4 regions of the Alteromonas sp. 5NS40-0096 genome follow, and region 3 is predicted to be linked to each of the others. Evidence: predicted binding sites of a transcription regulator. Region 3 holds the regulator's gene; each other region holds the start of a gene.
The links. The regulator LexA, encoded in region 3, represses DNA repair genes until DNA is damaged. The targets are predictions, from matches to a motif close to TACTGTATNNNNATACAGTA.

Region 1 (4,221 bases), on a different contig from region 3:
CTACGATAGGGAATGCATAAGTTTGGTGTAGTACATCATAGCACTCGTACCTTTGTGTATCTCGGCCATCCAGCTTTCGATGGGCGCCTATCCAAGTCCGAGAGGGATGATACTTCGCCAACCATTTTGCCCAGTAATTATTGTCTTTACCGTCTATTGATGGCATCCAAATGAGTAAGCAGTGCTTAATACTTTTAAGATCCCATTCAGCTAATTGATAAGTCCCCTTTGTAGCTCTGCGTCTAGCATTGGTAATAATACGGCAGAGTTCGCTATATGCCGCTTTAGTAGGGCAAAGTAGGACTAACTCGAGTGATTCAGAGAATTGAAAACGGCTGCCAATAATTAGCTTGATAGGCAATCGGTTGCGATTTATTTCTGTATAAGCGCGAACAACACCTGCTACTGAGCATTCATCAGTAATAGCGATACTTTGGTAGCCTAAAAACGATGCTGTTGTCACTAACTCTTCAGGAGAAGACGCCCCATCTAAAAAGGAAAAATGGGAGCGACAAACTAGTTCAGAGTAACTCATGATTTAGCTATACCAACCTTGTAAAAACCAGCGCTTTTGTTTATCTCGGTATATCCATAAATATTGCCCGAGCTCATCTTGAGCAACAAAGTAATCGCGAAAAATCGGGGTATCCCACCATGCGGTTTGCAAGCGTCTTGGGCCATAAATAATGCGTGATTCTTGAGCTAAAGGAAGCGGGTTAAAAGTAAGTAAACACGGGGCGTAGGGAGCATAAACCATAGAGGATGGATTAGCGGGTGTCGACGTGGTTTGCTTTTCCGGTTGATGCTCATTTGCTGGTAATGGTTGTATCACATTGGAAACGCCAAGCTTTGCTTGTAAATGACCAATCAACTGTAGGTGAGCAAACTGGTGCTGGCGTTGGGAAAAAAAGTCTGTTTTTTGTTCCGTAATATCAACTAACACGTCGCAACTTAGTGTGATACGACGAATGGGCTCTGATAATGTAATCGCTTCGCATTTTAACGTGAGTAGAGACAGCCAGTCATTGGCTCGGTTGATATGTTGTATCGAATTTAACGGAATGGTTGTTTCTTCATTGTCTCGACCGAAGAGTTGTAAAACGAGGCTATTTGTCAGCTTGTTACGTAGCACAAGATAGGTTTCCAACTCATTTAAAAGTTGTGTAAACCACGGCATTAATAGTGTTGTTTTGTCTAATTCGAAAGGCAGTTCTACAGGAGAGAAAAACGTTTCTCTAGGATGGTAATACACAACCTTGGGGTAGACTTCACCTTTCAGTGCTGTCAGGTAATGAATTAGTGTATTGGGGAAGCGTTTGCTAATTTCTTGTGTGCTTATCTTTAGAATATCGCCTACCTTTCTAATGCCCACGCGGTGCAGTGACGTTTGTTGTTTGGCAGTAAGCTGGCATAACGCAATAGGGCGATCAGCAAGCCATGCTTTAATCGTTTGCTGATTCATTGATACTTTATTCAACCCAGATAATGCCAAAACTTGGGCTGCTTCTATGCTCCACGCTGTTGCGTAGTGATAATGCAGCTGTTGGGCTTGTAGCTGACGAGCGAGTGTTGCAAGTAATGGCTCAAGGCCATCATAGTAGGTGAGCATGTTGTCGAGCTTTATGGCCATGGCATTGTGGGTGCAGATGACAATGTCTGAAACCACCATATACAATGCATTAGCTACGGCTTCTAGGCGGTGCTTCTCAGCGTTAGCGTCATAGGCAATCAAATGTAAAGATGAACACATTGCGCTCGCAGTGGCTAACCCCATGCCTTGTTTAATGCCTTGCGATGTCGCGACGTCATTGCATTGGACAATGGCATTTAGCGCATTGTCATATATCGCAATAGCTCTTGTATTCTGACTATCAGAAAGTGATAAGCCGTCGAGTTGTAACTGATAGAAATAAAGATACATCCAGTGCATAAGCTATCACTATCGTACGAGGTCGAGTGGCTGAATCGTTAGTTCTCGGCCTTTTTGCATAAGTTGGGTAATGATGTGGTTAGACGGGATATGGCCGAGGTTGATCGGAATATTGTGCCGTGCCCATCCACCTACTTGCTTATGGATATGGATGACAGGCTGGATGTCATTACATTGCATACTGAGGTCGACGTTCATCGGCATGACTTGATGTTGTGGCAGAGCCGCACGATAGAGTATCAACAAGGTTTGGTGTTGTGCTGCTGCTACTTGTAATCGACGGGCTTGCTTATGGGTAATATTGCTAACCCAAGTCATGACCACACTACATGCTTGGCTGCGTAGGCATTGTTCTGCTGCCCACAGTGTGTTTTCTTCTGAACCACTATTTACTTGATATACGAGCTTAGGGTCGAGCTTTTCTTGTATTAACCATGGGCCATTGATATTCGCTGGAGGGCGAATAAAGACGGTGAGCTTTCGTGTTTTTTGCTGCTGCTTTAACACATTGGAAAATAAAGTGATCTCCCCAATACCATTGTAATTTGTCGCTAAACTGATGGCTCCTGCATTTGGTAAACCACCGTTTAAGGCTTTGTCTAATTCGTGGTGGCCCGTTGTGATTTTCTCGTGAGAGGTGGCAATATAATCCCGTCCTTTCCATATGAGAGGATTACGTTCTAGTAACTGCAAAGACATAATCAATCACCATAAAATACTGTATAGATATACAGTATTTTAGATCAGCGAAAAGCTTACGCCAAGATCTGTGTGCAAATAAAAAAGCCCTGCGCGAAGCAAGGCTTAATATCATTTTTATAATCAGCTAGTTAAGATGTTTTAGCGTCTTTGGATTCAGTGGCAATATTGAGTGCCGATTGAGATAATGCATGACACGCTGCCATAAAACCGTCTACTGTATTTCGACACCAAGCTACACGAATTTCACTGGGTTTTTCTTTAATGAGTTCTCGTACGCTTTCCATTGTCACTTCCGTATCTTTTAGTGCTTTGCTCAGCGCTTCTTCAACCGTGTCACCCTTTTCACAGCAATCCATAGTGATTTGGCTAAAGTTGTGCATGATAATGCTCAATACGCTGTATTCTGCCCCTGATATGAGCCCTTTTTTGTGAGCATTATCGACTCTAGAGGCATACACTTTCTGTAATTCTTTCGACATCAATACTAAGTTGTGAAAGGCATAGGTGATTTTTTTCGTATTAGACTTAACGGCGTTTCTGGTGAGTGCGAGTTCTTTTTGCATATTCTGGCTTCGCAAAACCAAAAAGATCAGCGCAAGTACTAAAACACCAATGATAGAAAATGACACCACCATAATTTAGTTATCCGTTTTATGTAATTGAATATAATCGTCAATATTCTGCTCGAGAATAAACAACGGTACTGATCCATGAGCGAGTACCGCTTTGTGAAACTCTCTGATATCGAAATCTGCACCCAGTTCAGATTCAGACCGTTGTCTGAGCGATTTAATTTTAATTTCGCCAATCTTATATGACAAAGCTTGCGCCGGCCAAGAGATGTATCTGTCTATTTCAGTCTTGACGTTATGTGCGGATAACGCTGTATTTTCGAGCATAAAGTTTAATGCTTGCTCCCGAGACCAGCCAAACATATGCATGCCCGTATCGACGACTAGGCGGCAAGCGCGCCACATTTCATAGCTTAAACGACCAAAGTCATCGTAGGGATCTTCATACATACCAGCCTCAATTCCGAGGTACTCAGAATATAAACCCCAACCTTCGCCGAAAGCAGAGATGTAAGTACTCTGACGCACTTTGGGTAGGTCGGTCATTTCACTAGCTAGGGAGATTTGTAGATGATGGCCGGGAACTGCTTCGTGTAACGTTAGTGCAGGCAAAGCATACAAAGGGCGCTTGTCCAACGCATACGTATTGACCCAATAATATCCGGGCTGATCATCTCGCCTCGGACTAATATAACGGCCTGTTGTATACTTGGGGGCGATGCTCGCAGGTACAGGCGCCACGCCATATGGAGTACGAGGTAAGTAGGAAAAGAGTGCTGGTAGCTTGGCGTCCATTTTTTTCGCGATATAGGATGCGGTTTGAATTAGCTCTTCTTCTGATTTGGCATAAAACTGTGGGTCAGTACGCAGAAAATGGATAAAGTCAGCGAAGCTACCTTTGAAAGCCAGCGAATCAATAATACTTTGCATCTCTGTGCGAATACGCTTGACTTCAGCAAGGCCTAACTCGTGAATTTCCTCCGGAGTCATCGAGGTTGTCGTGTAATGCTTTGCACG
Region 2 (4,221 bases), on a different contig from region 3:
TCTGCGCTGCCACATTTTTTTCGGCATCACTTTTATCATAAGCTAATGTCCCCAGGTGACGATTTCCCAACCACATTTCTAAAAAGTTAGGTTGCGTGAATAGACTCGAGCCCAAGAAGTTAACTCGATACCACCCCGAAGATGCCACCTCTGCGGCAATTTCCACTCTGACGAGATCATTGTTTTGTTCAATTTGGGTTTTATTTAGGTAATGGACTTGCTGTTTTTCGCTATAAAACAACTTTACGTTTTCTAGTGTCTCGAAGCTATCGGCAGTAATACGACCTGGGATCGGGTTCGCTTTGGTTACTGCCTGAGATATCACAATTTTACTGGGTAGGCTTTCATCGGTTTTTGATTTAGCGAGGACAATAAAACTGGTTGTCTCACTTGGGGCATCTATCTCAATGAACGACCGAGACTTGTCTACACTTTTGTAGATTCGATAGTGTTTTTTATAAAAGCCTCCGTAATGGTGGCTAAGAGAGGAAGTAGACCGCAGTACGTCGTAACTTGTAACTCGATTGTCATTACTTGGTTGCCAACTCAAAACCAGTAATTCAGGCTTGATTTGAACCAACTTTACCTGTTGTGGCGCTTTTAAAAGTCGTGCTCGTGCCGTTAAATACCGTTCTTGTGCTTGCTTCAGTTCGTGCTCAAACGCTACGCTACTGGGCGACGGTGATCTATGGTGTGCATCCAGTGCTAAACGAAAGCCGGTATTTGCACCAACATTCCACCCCTCACGCTTAAATCGTCCCCGGATATAATGTGGTGTTGAAGGATAATGCCACGTGCCTCCTCGATGACTAATAAATTCACATTGTTGGGCGGGAACACTCTGATCTGTATATCCTTTACTTGAGTAGCACCCATCGACGTAATCGCTGGTATTGCCTGCCATATCAAACAGACCAAAGGGGTTGGGCCGATACAAACCCACCATAGCCACATAAGCTTCACCGTCATCACAGTTCACTTTTCCTATCCAGCCAACATTAGTCAACCCATAGAGTTGGTTATTCGTGTGTTCTCCTGTGTCGTCGGCAAAGTTACCATAATGACAAGCTTGGCTGAGGTCGGCATCATGCCCCCAATAAAAACGGCTAGTCGAATTTCCTTTTGCGGCGTATTCATACTCTTCCTCCGTAGGCAATCGATAATGCTTACCCGTTTGTATGCTCAACCACTTAGCGTATGCTTTCGCATCTTGCCAAGAGATACAAGTAACTGGCTGGAAGTCACTATACGAGTGTTTGTGCTGTTTCCAATGCCCTTTTCCGATATGGGTAGGCCCCCTCAGTGCATTTTCATCAATATGATCATTACATGTCGAGGGCCGACTAAATCCGGTAGCTTCAGCAAATTTTTTAAACTCAGCCACTGTTACTGAGTATTTTCCAAGTTGAAACTCCGACAAAGCCACCTTTTTCACAGGCTGCGTTGTCAAAGTTTCGTCATTTCCCATAAAAAAGCTGCCAGCAGGTATGTTTTTCATCGGAGGTTCAATATAACCTCCAGCAATACAAGTCGAATTTATCGCACCGAGTAAAAGTAAAGCAACGGCTTGAACAAGCTTAGATTTTGGTTCTTGCATATTAAAAGAGACTCCCTGTTAAACGAGGGCCTAAGGTAATAGTATCGACGGGATTGCATCTTCAATTTATTCAAAAATTTTTCTATTGTTTTTCTTATGCGAGAAAAAACTACTTTTGCTGCTTGGCACAATCCGAAGCAGAGAATCACTTAATCGTGAAGTAGATGAAAATACCTCAGTTGGGAAAGCTATCTATTTGAACTCACGACATTTCATTGTGCAGGCAAGCAACCTGAGGTATCAAAAACCTACAAACAGTACTTTACATCAGCAAAATACTGTATATATTTACACGTACTGTATAAATATTGAGTATTACTATGTTAGTGCATCTGTCGGTTAAAAACTTTGCGGTGGTAAAACAAATTGATGTGAGCTTTGAAAAAGGGCTAACAGCGGTGACGGGTGAAACCGGTGCTGGTAAATCAATCGCAATCGATGCACTTAGTTTGTGTTTAGGTGAAAGAGCTGACGCAAATGCCGTAAGAAACGAGGCCAGCAAAGCCGAAATCATTGCACACTTTTCATTAGTGGATATCCCACTTGCAGCAAGTTGGTTGGCTAAGCATGAACTCACCCAAGATGACGATGAAGCTGCGTGTTTTATTCGAAGAGTTGTCTCTAAAGAGGGCCGTTCAAAAGCGTTCATTAATGGCACGCCTGTATCGCTGCAACAACTCAAAGACCTTGGGCAGTACCTATTGGCCATTCACGGCCAAAATACTCACTTGCAGCTACTGAAAGAGGATTATCAACGCCGTACGCTAGATACCGTTGCCAAACACCCGAAACTATTGAGCGATGTAAAAACAACCTTTGGCAATTGGAAAACGTTAACTTCAGAGCTACAAAGGCTAAAAGGTGAAGCACAACAAAGAGCCGACCGGCATCAGTTATTGTCTTATCAGGTCGCAGAACTGGATGAATTCGCTATTGCACAAGGGGAATTCGAGGAACTGGAAGCCGAACACAAGCGGTTGAGTCACGGGCAAACGCTGTTAGAGCAAGCACAAACCAGTTTCTATAATCTGTACGATAATGATGAATTTAACGCCGCTTCTGTAGTCAAGCAAAGTACGGATAGGTTGAGTGAACTGCAAGAGCATGATGAAAACCTGGCACCAATTGTCAGTATGCTCAGTGAAGCCGCTATTCAGATTGAAGAAGCAGCCCATGAACTCAGGAGCTATTGCGAGCAGTTGGAAATTGATCCATTACGGCTTCAACATGTTGAGCAGCGATATTCACAAGCCATGGACTTAGCCAGAAAGCATGGTGTGCAACCTGAATCATTGCATTTGCATCATCAAGAATTGGCAGACGAATTTGCATCATTGAATGCTGACGAAAGCAAATTAGAGACGTTAGAAGATGATGTGGCCTCAGCGTTGAACGATTACCGCGAAGCCAGTGAAAAACTGTCAAAATCGAGAATCAAAGCAGCGAACGTTCTCAGCCAGCAAATTGAAACCAAAGTACGCAAAATGAACCTACCCCATGCGCAAGTAAAAGTAATGGTAGCGTTTAATGAACAGTTACAACCTCAGTCTCTTGGACAAGATACCATCAGTATTTTAGTGTCGACTAACCCTGGGCAAACACCAGATAAACTCGATAAGGTGGTATCTGGTGGTGAACTCTCGCGTATAGGCCTTGCGGTTCAGGTAATCACCAAATCAGAAAGTGCCACGCCAACTATGATCTTTGACGAAGTAGATACGGGTATTAGTGGCCCAACTGCATCGGTAGTAGGCCAACTATTGCGGGAACTCGGCCAAGATAACCAAGTTATTTGTGTCACGCATTTGCCGCAAGTGGCTGCAAGAGCCCACAACCAGTTGTTTGTAACGAAACAAACCGATGGCAAGAGCACTGAAACTCAGATGTTAGCGTTGACTGAACAAGCTCGTGTGAATGAATTGGCAAGGTTACTTGCAGGTGATGAAATTACACATTCTGCTATTGCTAACGCTAAAGAATTATTGAAAAGCACGGAATCGAACTAATAAGCAGTTGATTGGTCATAGATGAGTAAGGTAGCATTCGCTGCCGATATAATAAAAATGTGAGCGTGTGGCTCACATAAGAAATACCGATCAACTGGATGTAAATTAGCTATGAAGCTGTACCAACTCTGTTTCCTTTTTGTATTTTCAATCACTGCCGCTGGCTGTTCAAACTGGATTTTCCGAATAGATGTGCCGCAAGGAAACTTTCTTGACGAGCGCGATGTAGAAAAATTGCGAATCGGTATGACAAAAGAACAAGTCATATTCGTACTTGGGCGCCCTGTTATCCAAGACTCTTTCGACCATGATACTTGGTATTATGTGTACAAAATGAAAAGAGGTATGGCAAAGCGTGGTCCAGATTTTGAGAAGCGCATGATCATTAATTTTGAAGAAGAGCAAATTGTCTCGATAGAAGGCGATTTTGAACTGTCTGAAGACTTTAACACTCCGTTAGATCAGTAATTCATCAAATTCAGCCCAATTCACTATTTTTTAGTGATTTGGGCTAACTCTCTATTTCCCCTTTCCTGACAAAAATAAAAATATCCATATTTTTCATATAGTTAAACTTTTGGCATAGTCTCTGCCTATTAAAGATAAGTTTTTTCCAAC
Region 3 (4,221 bases):
TTCACGGAATACGGCAGTATAGAGTTTGTTTCCAGCGAAACTGCGGCGCAAAAAGAAGGCTCCCGCGCGTCTGAATATCTTGCCAACAGGCCAAAAATTGAGGTTAATACCTGCTGCAATATGTGGAGTCACCATACCTTCGTGATAGATGACGTAGGTCAACAACAGATAGTCCATGTGGCTGCGGTGACAGGGCACATAGATGATCTCATGACCGTTTTGTGCGAGTTCTCGGATTCGTTCTGCATGACCTACGCTAATGCCGTTGTAAATTTTGTTCCAAATCCGAGTGAGAATCCGGTCGCCGAATCGAATCAGGCCCTCTCGGTAGTCTCCTGCGACTTCTTCAATATAACCTTTTGCTTTTTCCCTGGCCTTTTCAGGACTGATTTTTCGAGAAGCGGCTTCATCTTTCAAAGCCTTCTTGACCATTTCCGAACCCAACACAGCATTGTGTAACTCTTGCCGCTCTAATAGTGTTGGACCTGTCATTCCTTGGCGTTTTCTTTGAAAGTGAGTGCTCGCTACACGAACTAGCTTGTGGGCGATTTTCTGATCGCTACCGTGCTGGTTAGCCATTTCGCGAGTGGATACCGCTTTACTAAAGCTGATGAAGTTATCTCGACCTAAAAACAGCACGATAAACAATTTGCGTAGCCAACTTGGCGCAGCATTATCGGCGATTAAGTCACCGAAACCCGGCTTGCCTTTGTCTGGTGCCCTGCCCCAAGAAATGAAAACAGGGACGATCTGCATATCCATTTCTGGATAGTCTCGATGAACGTGAAAAAGTTGAGTAAATGCTGATTCAATGCCCGTGTCTTGCGGTGTGCGGTTGAACAAGGGTTGGGTTTTGCGCAAAAACAGGGTTGAAGGGTGTTCTTGGCCATTGAGAGAGAGAGTTTTAGTCGGGTCAGGCAGACCAAGAGATTGTGCCGTCATTTTAACGGCTAAGTGGTCTGTGACAGAGTCAGACGGTAAAAGGTATAAAATAGGTTTAGATTTATCTATACCCAATTCGGTCTCTACATTCGCCGGAATACTGTGGGCTCGAACTAACCATTTCACTGGATAATGAAACACCGACAGTAGTGCTTTACGCGTCCACGACATCAATCTGTTTTCCTGTTATTTAAAGAATCGCATGTATTTTATCATGATTTAAAAAGTGTAGGCGTTTTCACAAAAACAAATCTGTATATTGCAAGTAAATGTGTCTGTACTTTATTGATCTTTGACATCAACTGTATATACTGCCAGTTAACTGTATAGAAAAACAGGCTGTTTATGCGTCCACTTACCCCCAGACAAGAAGAAGTGCTTAATCTCATCAAAACGACCATGCAAGAGACGGGCATGCCGCCTACTCGTGCTGAAATTGCTCGTCAGTTGGGATTTCGATCTGCGAACGCCGCAGAAGAACACTTAAAAGCGTTGGCGCGAAAAGGTGTAATTGAAATTTTACCGGGCACGTCTCGTGGCATTAAATTAAACATTCCACTTGATGATACAGAAGAGGAACATGGACTGCCGTTAATTGGGCGTGTTGCCGCTGGGGAGCCTATTCTTGCACAAGAGCACGTCGAGTCTCACTATAAAGTCGACCCCCAACTGTTCTCTCCACAGGCTGATTTTCTACTTCGTGTCAGTGGGATGAGTATGAAGGATATTGGCATACTCGATGGAGATTTGCTCGCCGTGCACAAAACCACTGATGTCCACAATGGACAGGTTGTTGTCGCTCGAGTCGATGAGGACGTCACGGTGAAGCGCCTAGAAAAACGCGGCCGAGAGGTGCTGTTACACGCAGAAAATGAAGAATTTTCGCCGATCAAAGTGGACTTGGCATCCGAGCCATTCTCGATTGAAGGCATTGCGGTTGGTGTGATTCGCAATGCGGATTGGATGTAAGGATAAATGTCATCTTTGAGGGTTATCTAATATCATAGTTAACCCTTGCTCCTCTTTATTTATAATCACTTTTCTATATTAAAAACCTCAACATTTACGCTTCTTAACCTATTTATTTATATAAACGGCTACATTCACGGCCTTTAAAATCCTCTTTGCACCATTTTGGGTGATTTAATATCCACTATTTTTTTGCGTCTTCTCGCTAACTAAATATCAAAGTTGTTTAAAAAACAACCTGTTGCTCATGTATTGTGCAAATGGCACTAGACTATTGTTTGAATTTGGGTAATTCTTATACAGATGTTAACAAAACAATAACAAAGATGTTTAATTGCATTTACAGTTCGTGGTGTAAAAAACATCAATCAAGACGATTCAGCAGACTTGTCTAGGGCGGAGGTGTTGAGTGACAAAACTCTCGAAAAGCATTAACAAACTGTGGGTGGCACTGATAGCTTGGTGTGTATCTACATTCGTTGTAGCGGCAGATACCGGGGGAGCGTCTGGTGTGTCAGATCTCAATCTGAGACGCGGGGCGACAGACATTAGTAATCAAGTTTACGATCTTCACATGCTAATGTTCATTATCTGTGTCGTTATTGGCGTGCTTGTCTTTGGCGCCATGTTCATTTCTATGTACTTGCATCGCAAATCTCGCGGCGCGAAACCAGCCAATTTCCATGAAAACGTTAAGGTAGAAATCGCTTGGACGGTGGTGCCATTTTTGATTCTCATCTTTATGGCAGTGCCTGCAGCGCGAACGTTGATTGCAATGGAAGACACGACGGAAGCCGATATCACAGTCGTTGTGACCGGTTCACAGTGGAAATGGCATTACAAATACATGGATAGCGAAGTGGAATATTACTCGCTCATGGCTACCCAACGTGAACAAATTGAAAACAAGTGGGACAAAGGTGAAAACTACCTGCTTGAGGTAGACCGCCCGCTTGTCATTCCTACCGGTAAGAAAGTTCGCTTTTTGATTACATCTGACGACGTCATCCATTCATGGTGGGTGCCTGACTTTGCGGTGAAAAAAGACGCCAACCCTGGATTTATCAATGAAGCTTGGACGAAAGTCAATGAGCCGGGCATCTATCGTGGGCAGTGTGCGGAGCTTTGCGGTAAAGACCACGGTTTCATGCCTGTTGTTGTCATCGCGAAAGCACCAGCGGAATACGACGCATGGATGGCTGAGCAGGAAGATATTCGCCGTCGCGCAAAAGAAGAAGAACAACGCTTGCTCGCGATGAATATGTCGATGGACGAGTTAATGGCAGAAGGAGAACGCGTATACAACGCTACTTGTGCCGCTTGCCACATGCCAAACGGCGAGGGTCTTCAAGGCGTGTTCCCTGCACTTAAAGGTAGTTCGATGGTAATGACTGACATCGAAGGACACATAGACATCGTATTAAACGGCAAGAGCGGTACGGCAATGCAAGCATTTGGAAAAATGTTAAGTCTCAAAGAAGTTGCGGCTGTTGTTACTTATGAGCGAAATGCTTGGGGTAACAACACAGGTGACATTGTTCAACCTAAAGACGTCAACGCCGTCGCAACTGGTAACTAGGAGCGCTTATTATGACTAAAGCGACAGATACTATCGCTCAAGATGCGGTTGCTGATCATCACGACGATCATCACGAACATCACATACCCAAAGGTATTACCCGTTGGTTGTTTACAACTAACCACAAAGATATTGGCACGCTATATCTATGGTTTGCCTTCATTATGTTCCTCACTGGTGGTGCAATGGCTATGGTCATTCGCGCTGAACTATTCCAGCCAGGTTTACAGATTGTTGACCCAAATTTCTTTAACCAGATGACGACGGTTCATGGCCTGATCATGGTTTTTGGAGCCGTCATGCCTGCCTTCACTGGTTTGGCTAACTGGCTTGTACCTCTCATGATCGGGGCGCCAGACATGGCGTTACCAAGAATGAACAACTGGAGCTTCTGGATTCTGCCTTTTGCCTTCTTGATTTTGTTGTCATCGCTTTTCATGGAAGGTGGCGGTCCTGCATTCGGCTGGACATTTTACGCACCGTTGTCGACGACTTACAGTGGCGATAGCACAGCATTGTTTGTGTTCTCTGTTCACATTATGGGTATTTCTTCGATCATGGGCGCGATCAACGTTATCGTTACTATCTTCAACATGCGTGCGCCGGGTATGACATGGATGAAGATGCCGTTATTTGTTTGGACTTGGTTGATAACCGCTTTCTTATTGATAGCAGTTATGCCAGTACTTGCTGGCGCTGTTACCATGGTACTGACTGATAAATTCTTCGGC
Region 4 (4,221 bases), on a different contig from region 3:
TTGCTTGGCCATGAAAATCTATCGACAACCCAAGTGTATACCCACTTAGATTTTCAACACCTTGCGAAAGTTTACGACGCCGCTCATCCGCGAGCAAAAAAACGCAAAAAGCCTGGTCAGTAACATGCTAACCAGCGAATAGCTGAACTGAGGAATCAAGGTAATGAAGATATACCGAGCTTTGCGCCCGATCAAAGCCATGACATTCGATTTGGACGATACGTTTTACGACAACCGTCCCTACATACAGCACGCATATGCAACATTGGCGAATTATTTAGCCCAGTACTACCCGAAAACTGCGGCGTTGTCCGCTGGTACTTGGGCCACTATTCGGCAGGGATTCATCGACGCCGATCCTCGCTTAGAGTCTGATGTCAGCGCTTTGCGATTACTGACTCTCGAAAAAGCGCTGGCCAACGATGTGAATGACACTACACAGCGTAAACAGGCTACACAAGCTTGCTATGACGTGTTTTACGCTGCGCGAAGCGAGTTTAAAGTTAGCGACGACGTGCTCAAACTGCTTGCAACTCTGGCAGAACGTCTCCCATTGATCGCAATTACAAATGGCAACGTCGATTGTGATGCCGTGGGCTTAAGACCTTATTTTCAGGATGTTTTTCACGCCAGCGTAACGAGGCCCATGAAACCACATAGGCATATGTTTGATGAAGCTAGCCAGCGACTTGGCATCGCCAGCGAGAATATACTACACGTTGGCGATAACTTAGAGAAAGACGTAATGGGTGCTGTTCGAGCCGGTTACCAAGCGGCTTGGTATGCGGATGACAGGCCAATGAACCTCAACAATGAGACTGTTACTTTGCTACCTCATATCGAGCTAGCGTCATTGCAAGAGCTCGCGTTATTCTAGCGGGCTCTCGTCTTCGAGTACGTTTTGCATCATCGATTCGCACGGGCTTGTACACTTTGGTCTCCCTACGACCTGAGCAGGCACGCCCACCACAGTGACATGTGCAGGAACGTTGTCCAGTACAACACTACCGGCACCTACCTTTGACCCTTCACCGATCTCGATGTTACCCAGTATTTTTGCACCCGAGCCAATCATCACGCCTTGACGAATTTTGGGGTGGCGGTCACCAGATTCATTACCCGTACCGCCTAAAGTCACGTTCTGTAGGATAGACACATTGTCTTCTATTACCGCGGTTTCACCCACCACAATACCAGTCGCATGGTCGAACATCACACCTTTGCCAATTGCTGCTGCAGGATGAATGTCCACACCAAAAGCTTGCGAGTTCCGACTCTGCAAAAAAAGGGCGAGTTCATGACGGCCTTTTTTCCATAGGTAATGCGCCAATCGATGCACCTGCACAGCCTGAAAACCTTTGAAATGAATCAGTACCGTTAAATTTGCCTCTACCGCAGGGTCACGGTTAAGTACTGCTCTGATATCAGCAATGGCAGCCTCAGAAATCGCCGGGTCGACCATATATGCTTCATCAAAGACTTCGCGAATTGCCATCGCAGGCATCACATCATCCGCCATTTTATTGGACAAAATAAAACTGAGAGACGCCTCGAAGTTATGGTGTGTCAGAATGCAGGCGTGAATAAAGCTCGCAAGTAGTGGCTCTTTTTCAATAACCGACTCAGATTCGCGCTTTAAAGTCATCCAAAAATCATTTGATGGACGTTGTACTGGCATCATTCTAACCATCCTAATTAACCAAGATATCGAGCTGAAAGAGTAGACAGGAAAAGCTCAACAATCATTACATTGATGTGTGCAATTCGGATTTCAACTGAAGAGGCAGAATTTTAGCAGTAAAAATAAATAAATTCCTCCAAATACAGAGTAAAACGTCGCATTCAATGGCATACTAGGCGCATAATACTGGCTATAAACACAGGTAAAGTAACGATGGATGTATCTCGACTGCTTGACGACTTAAATGATAAACAACGTGAAGCAGTGGCAGCGCCACTTTCAAATATGCTAGTACTGGCTGGAGCTGGTAGTGGTAAAACTCGCGTATTGGTTCACCGCATTGCGTGGTTGATGGAAGTTGAGAACATAGCCCCTTATTGTATTTTGGCGGTAACCTTTACCAATAAAGCAGCCAAAGAGATGCGTGGTAGAGCGGAACATTTAATGGGCCGCGGGTTAAATACCATGTGGATCGGTACCTTCCACGGTTTGGCCCACAGACTATTGCGAAGCCATCACGCTGAGGCTGGGTTACCAGAGAATTTCCAAATACTCGATTCTGACGACCAGTACCGTCTTGTTAGACGGGTACTGAAAAGCATGAACTTGGACGAGAAACACTGGGCTCCAAAACAAATCCAATGGTACATCAACGGCAATAAAGACGAGGGCCTACGCCCGCAACACATCGAAACCCATGGCGATGCAGTACAAACTAAGATGCGTGAAATTTATGCGGCATATCAAGAGGCATGTGATCGCTCAGGTCTAGTGGATTTTGCTGAATTATTGCTGCGAGCTCACGAACTTTGGCTTAAAAACCCCGAGCTGCTGGCACATTACCAACGCCGTTTTAGAGCGGTCCTCGTCGACGAATTCCAAGATACCAACAACATCCAATACGCGTGGTTGCGCTTGTTGTGTGGTTCGGATAACAACATCATGATTGTCGGTGATGATGACCAATCAATATATGGATGGCGCGGAGCCAATGTTGAAAACATCCAGCACTTTTTGAAAGATTTTAACCAGCCAACCACCATTCGACTGGAACAAAATTACCGTTCTACCGGCACGATTCTAAAAGCGGCTAACGCCGTCATTGATCACAACGATGGCCGTTTGGGCAAAGAACTTTGGACAGATGGCAGTGACGGTGAACCTATTGCGGTTTACGCCGGCTTCAACGAATTGGACGAAGCCCGTTTTATTGTGGGTCAAATTAAAACCTGGTTGGGGCACGGCAACGCACTAAAAGACTGCGCGATTCTGTATCGCAACAATGCTCAGTCTCGTGTTTTAGAAGAGGCATTACTTCACGAAGGTATTGCCTATCGCATATACGGCGGTTTGCGCTTCTTCGAACGTCAAGAAATCAAAGATGCACTTGGCTATTTGAGAATGGTCAACCATCCCCAAGATGATGCTGCCTTCGAACGGGTTGTTAACACGCCAGCTCGCGGACTGGGAGACAAAACGTTGTCGCAAGTTAGAGAGGCCGCAAAGCAGTACAACTGCTCAATGTGGCAAGCCAGCGGCATGCTGATCGCCGAAGGCGGGTTAAAAGGTAGAGCGGCTAATGCCTTGCAAAGCTTTATTAATTTAATCAACGATCTGACTGCAGAAATTGATCAAGAAGCGCTCGAGAACCAAGCTGACAAAGCAATCAAACAATCTGGTTTATATGCGATGTATCAGGCGGAGCGAGGCGAAAAAGCCCAAGCGAGAATCGAGAACCTCGAGGAATTAGTGACGGCATGTAAGCAGTTTGTCGTACCTGAAGACGCAGACGAAATGACGCCTCTCGCGGCATTTTTGGCCCATGCTTCTCTAGAAGCAGGTGAAACCCAAGCAAAGACCGATCAAGATGCTGTGCAAATGATGACGATACACACTGCCAAAGGTTTAGAGTTCCCTATGGTTTTCCTTGCTGGTGTAGAAGAAGGCATGTTCCCCAGCCAAATGACAAACGAAGAACCGGGCAGAATGGAGGAAGAAAGACGCCTTTGTTATGTTGGCATGACACGTGCCATGCAAAAGCTTTTCATCACTTATGCCGAAACTCGTAGACTGTATGGTCAAGATAAATATCACACTGCATCCCGCTTTATACGTGAGATTCCGCCTGAATGCGTCGAAGAGATTAGACTAAAGAATACGGTATCTAGGCCTATGCCAAACCGTTTTAGTCGGGTAACATCACACGAACATTTCACTGGAACAGGCTTCCAGTTGGGACAGCGAGTGCAACATCGCAAGTTTGGTTACGGCATCGTATTGAACTATGAAGGGAGTGGCGACAGCGCTCGAGTCCAAGTTAATTTTGATGACTTTGGTACAAAGTGGCTGGTTCTAGCCTATGCTAAGTTAGAACATGCGTAACTTACGAAATAGTTGAGAAAGACAGATGTTGAAAGTCCTGATCATTGAAGACAGTTCAATGAGCATGAAGCTCATATCTAAACTGGTGAAACAAGCCAAGCTGAAGCCTGTCTCAGCTGCATCGCTTGTCGAAGCTCAGCACATATTCTCAACCAGTG

Region 1: a site for LexA is predicted at 2,647-2,666, ahead of imuA (translesion DNA synthesis-associated protein ImuA). Genes of this name have one in related genera too.
Region 2: a site for LexA is predicted at 1,874-1,893, ahead of recN (DNA repair protein RecN). Genes of this name have one in related genera too.
Region 4: a site for LexA is predicted at 1,866-1,885, ahead of uvrD (DNA helicase II). Genes of this name have one in related genera too.

The regions. Positions count from the first base shown of each region.
Region 1 covers NZ_BAAJLQ010000006.1:6,777-10,997, forward strand. Annotated here, with positions in the region: gene AC27G9_RS16785 (error-prone DNA polymerase) at 1-535, opposite strand, end outside; gene AC27G9_RS16790 (Y-family DNA polymerase) at 539-1,930, opposite strand; gene imuA (translesion DNA synthesis-associated protein ImuA) at 1,940-2,629, opposite strand; gene AC27G9_RS16800 (hypothetical protein) at 2,761-3,267, opposite strand; gene AC27G9_RS16805 (DUF885 domain-containing protein) at 3,271-4,221, opposite strand, start outside.
Region 2 covers NZ_BAAJLQ010000011.1:37,092-41,312, reverse strand. Annotated here, with positions in the region: gene AC27G9_RS20635 (SUMF1/EgtB/PvdO family nonheme iron enzyme) at 1-1,597, opposite strand, end outside; gene recN (DNA repair protein RecN) at 1,918-3,603, shown strand; gene AC27G9_RS20625 (outer membrane protein assembly factor BamE) at 3,715-4,071, shown strand.
Region 3 covers NZ_BAAJLQ010000004.1:101,845-106,065, forward strand. Annotated here, with positions in the region: gene plsB (glycerol-3-phosphate 1-O-acyltransferase PlsB) at 1-1,113, opposite strand, end outside; gene lexA (transcriptional repressor LexA) at 1,288-1,911, shown strand; gene coxB (cytochrome c oxidase subunit II) at 2,366-3,490, shown strand; gene ctaD (cytochrome c oxidase subunit I) at 3,502-4,221, shown strand, end outside.
Region 4 covers NZ_BAAJLQ010000006.1:126,733-130,953, reverse strand. Annotated here, with positions in the region: gene xerC (tyrosine recombinase XerC) at 1-123, shown strand, start outside; gene AC27G9_RS17370 (HAD-IA family hydrolase) at 164-877, shown strand; gene cysE (serine O-acetyltransferase) at 869-1,678, opposite strand; gene uvrD (DNA helicase II) at 1,895-4,063, shown strand; gene AC27G9_RS17355 (GGDEF domain-containing response regulator) at 4,089-4,221, shown strand, end outside.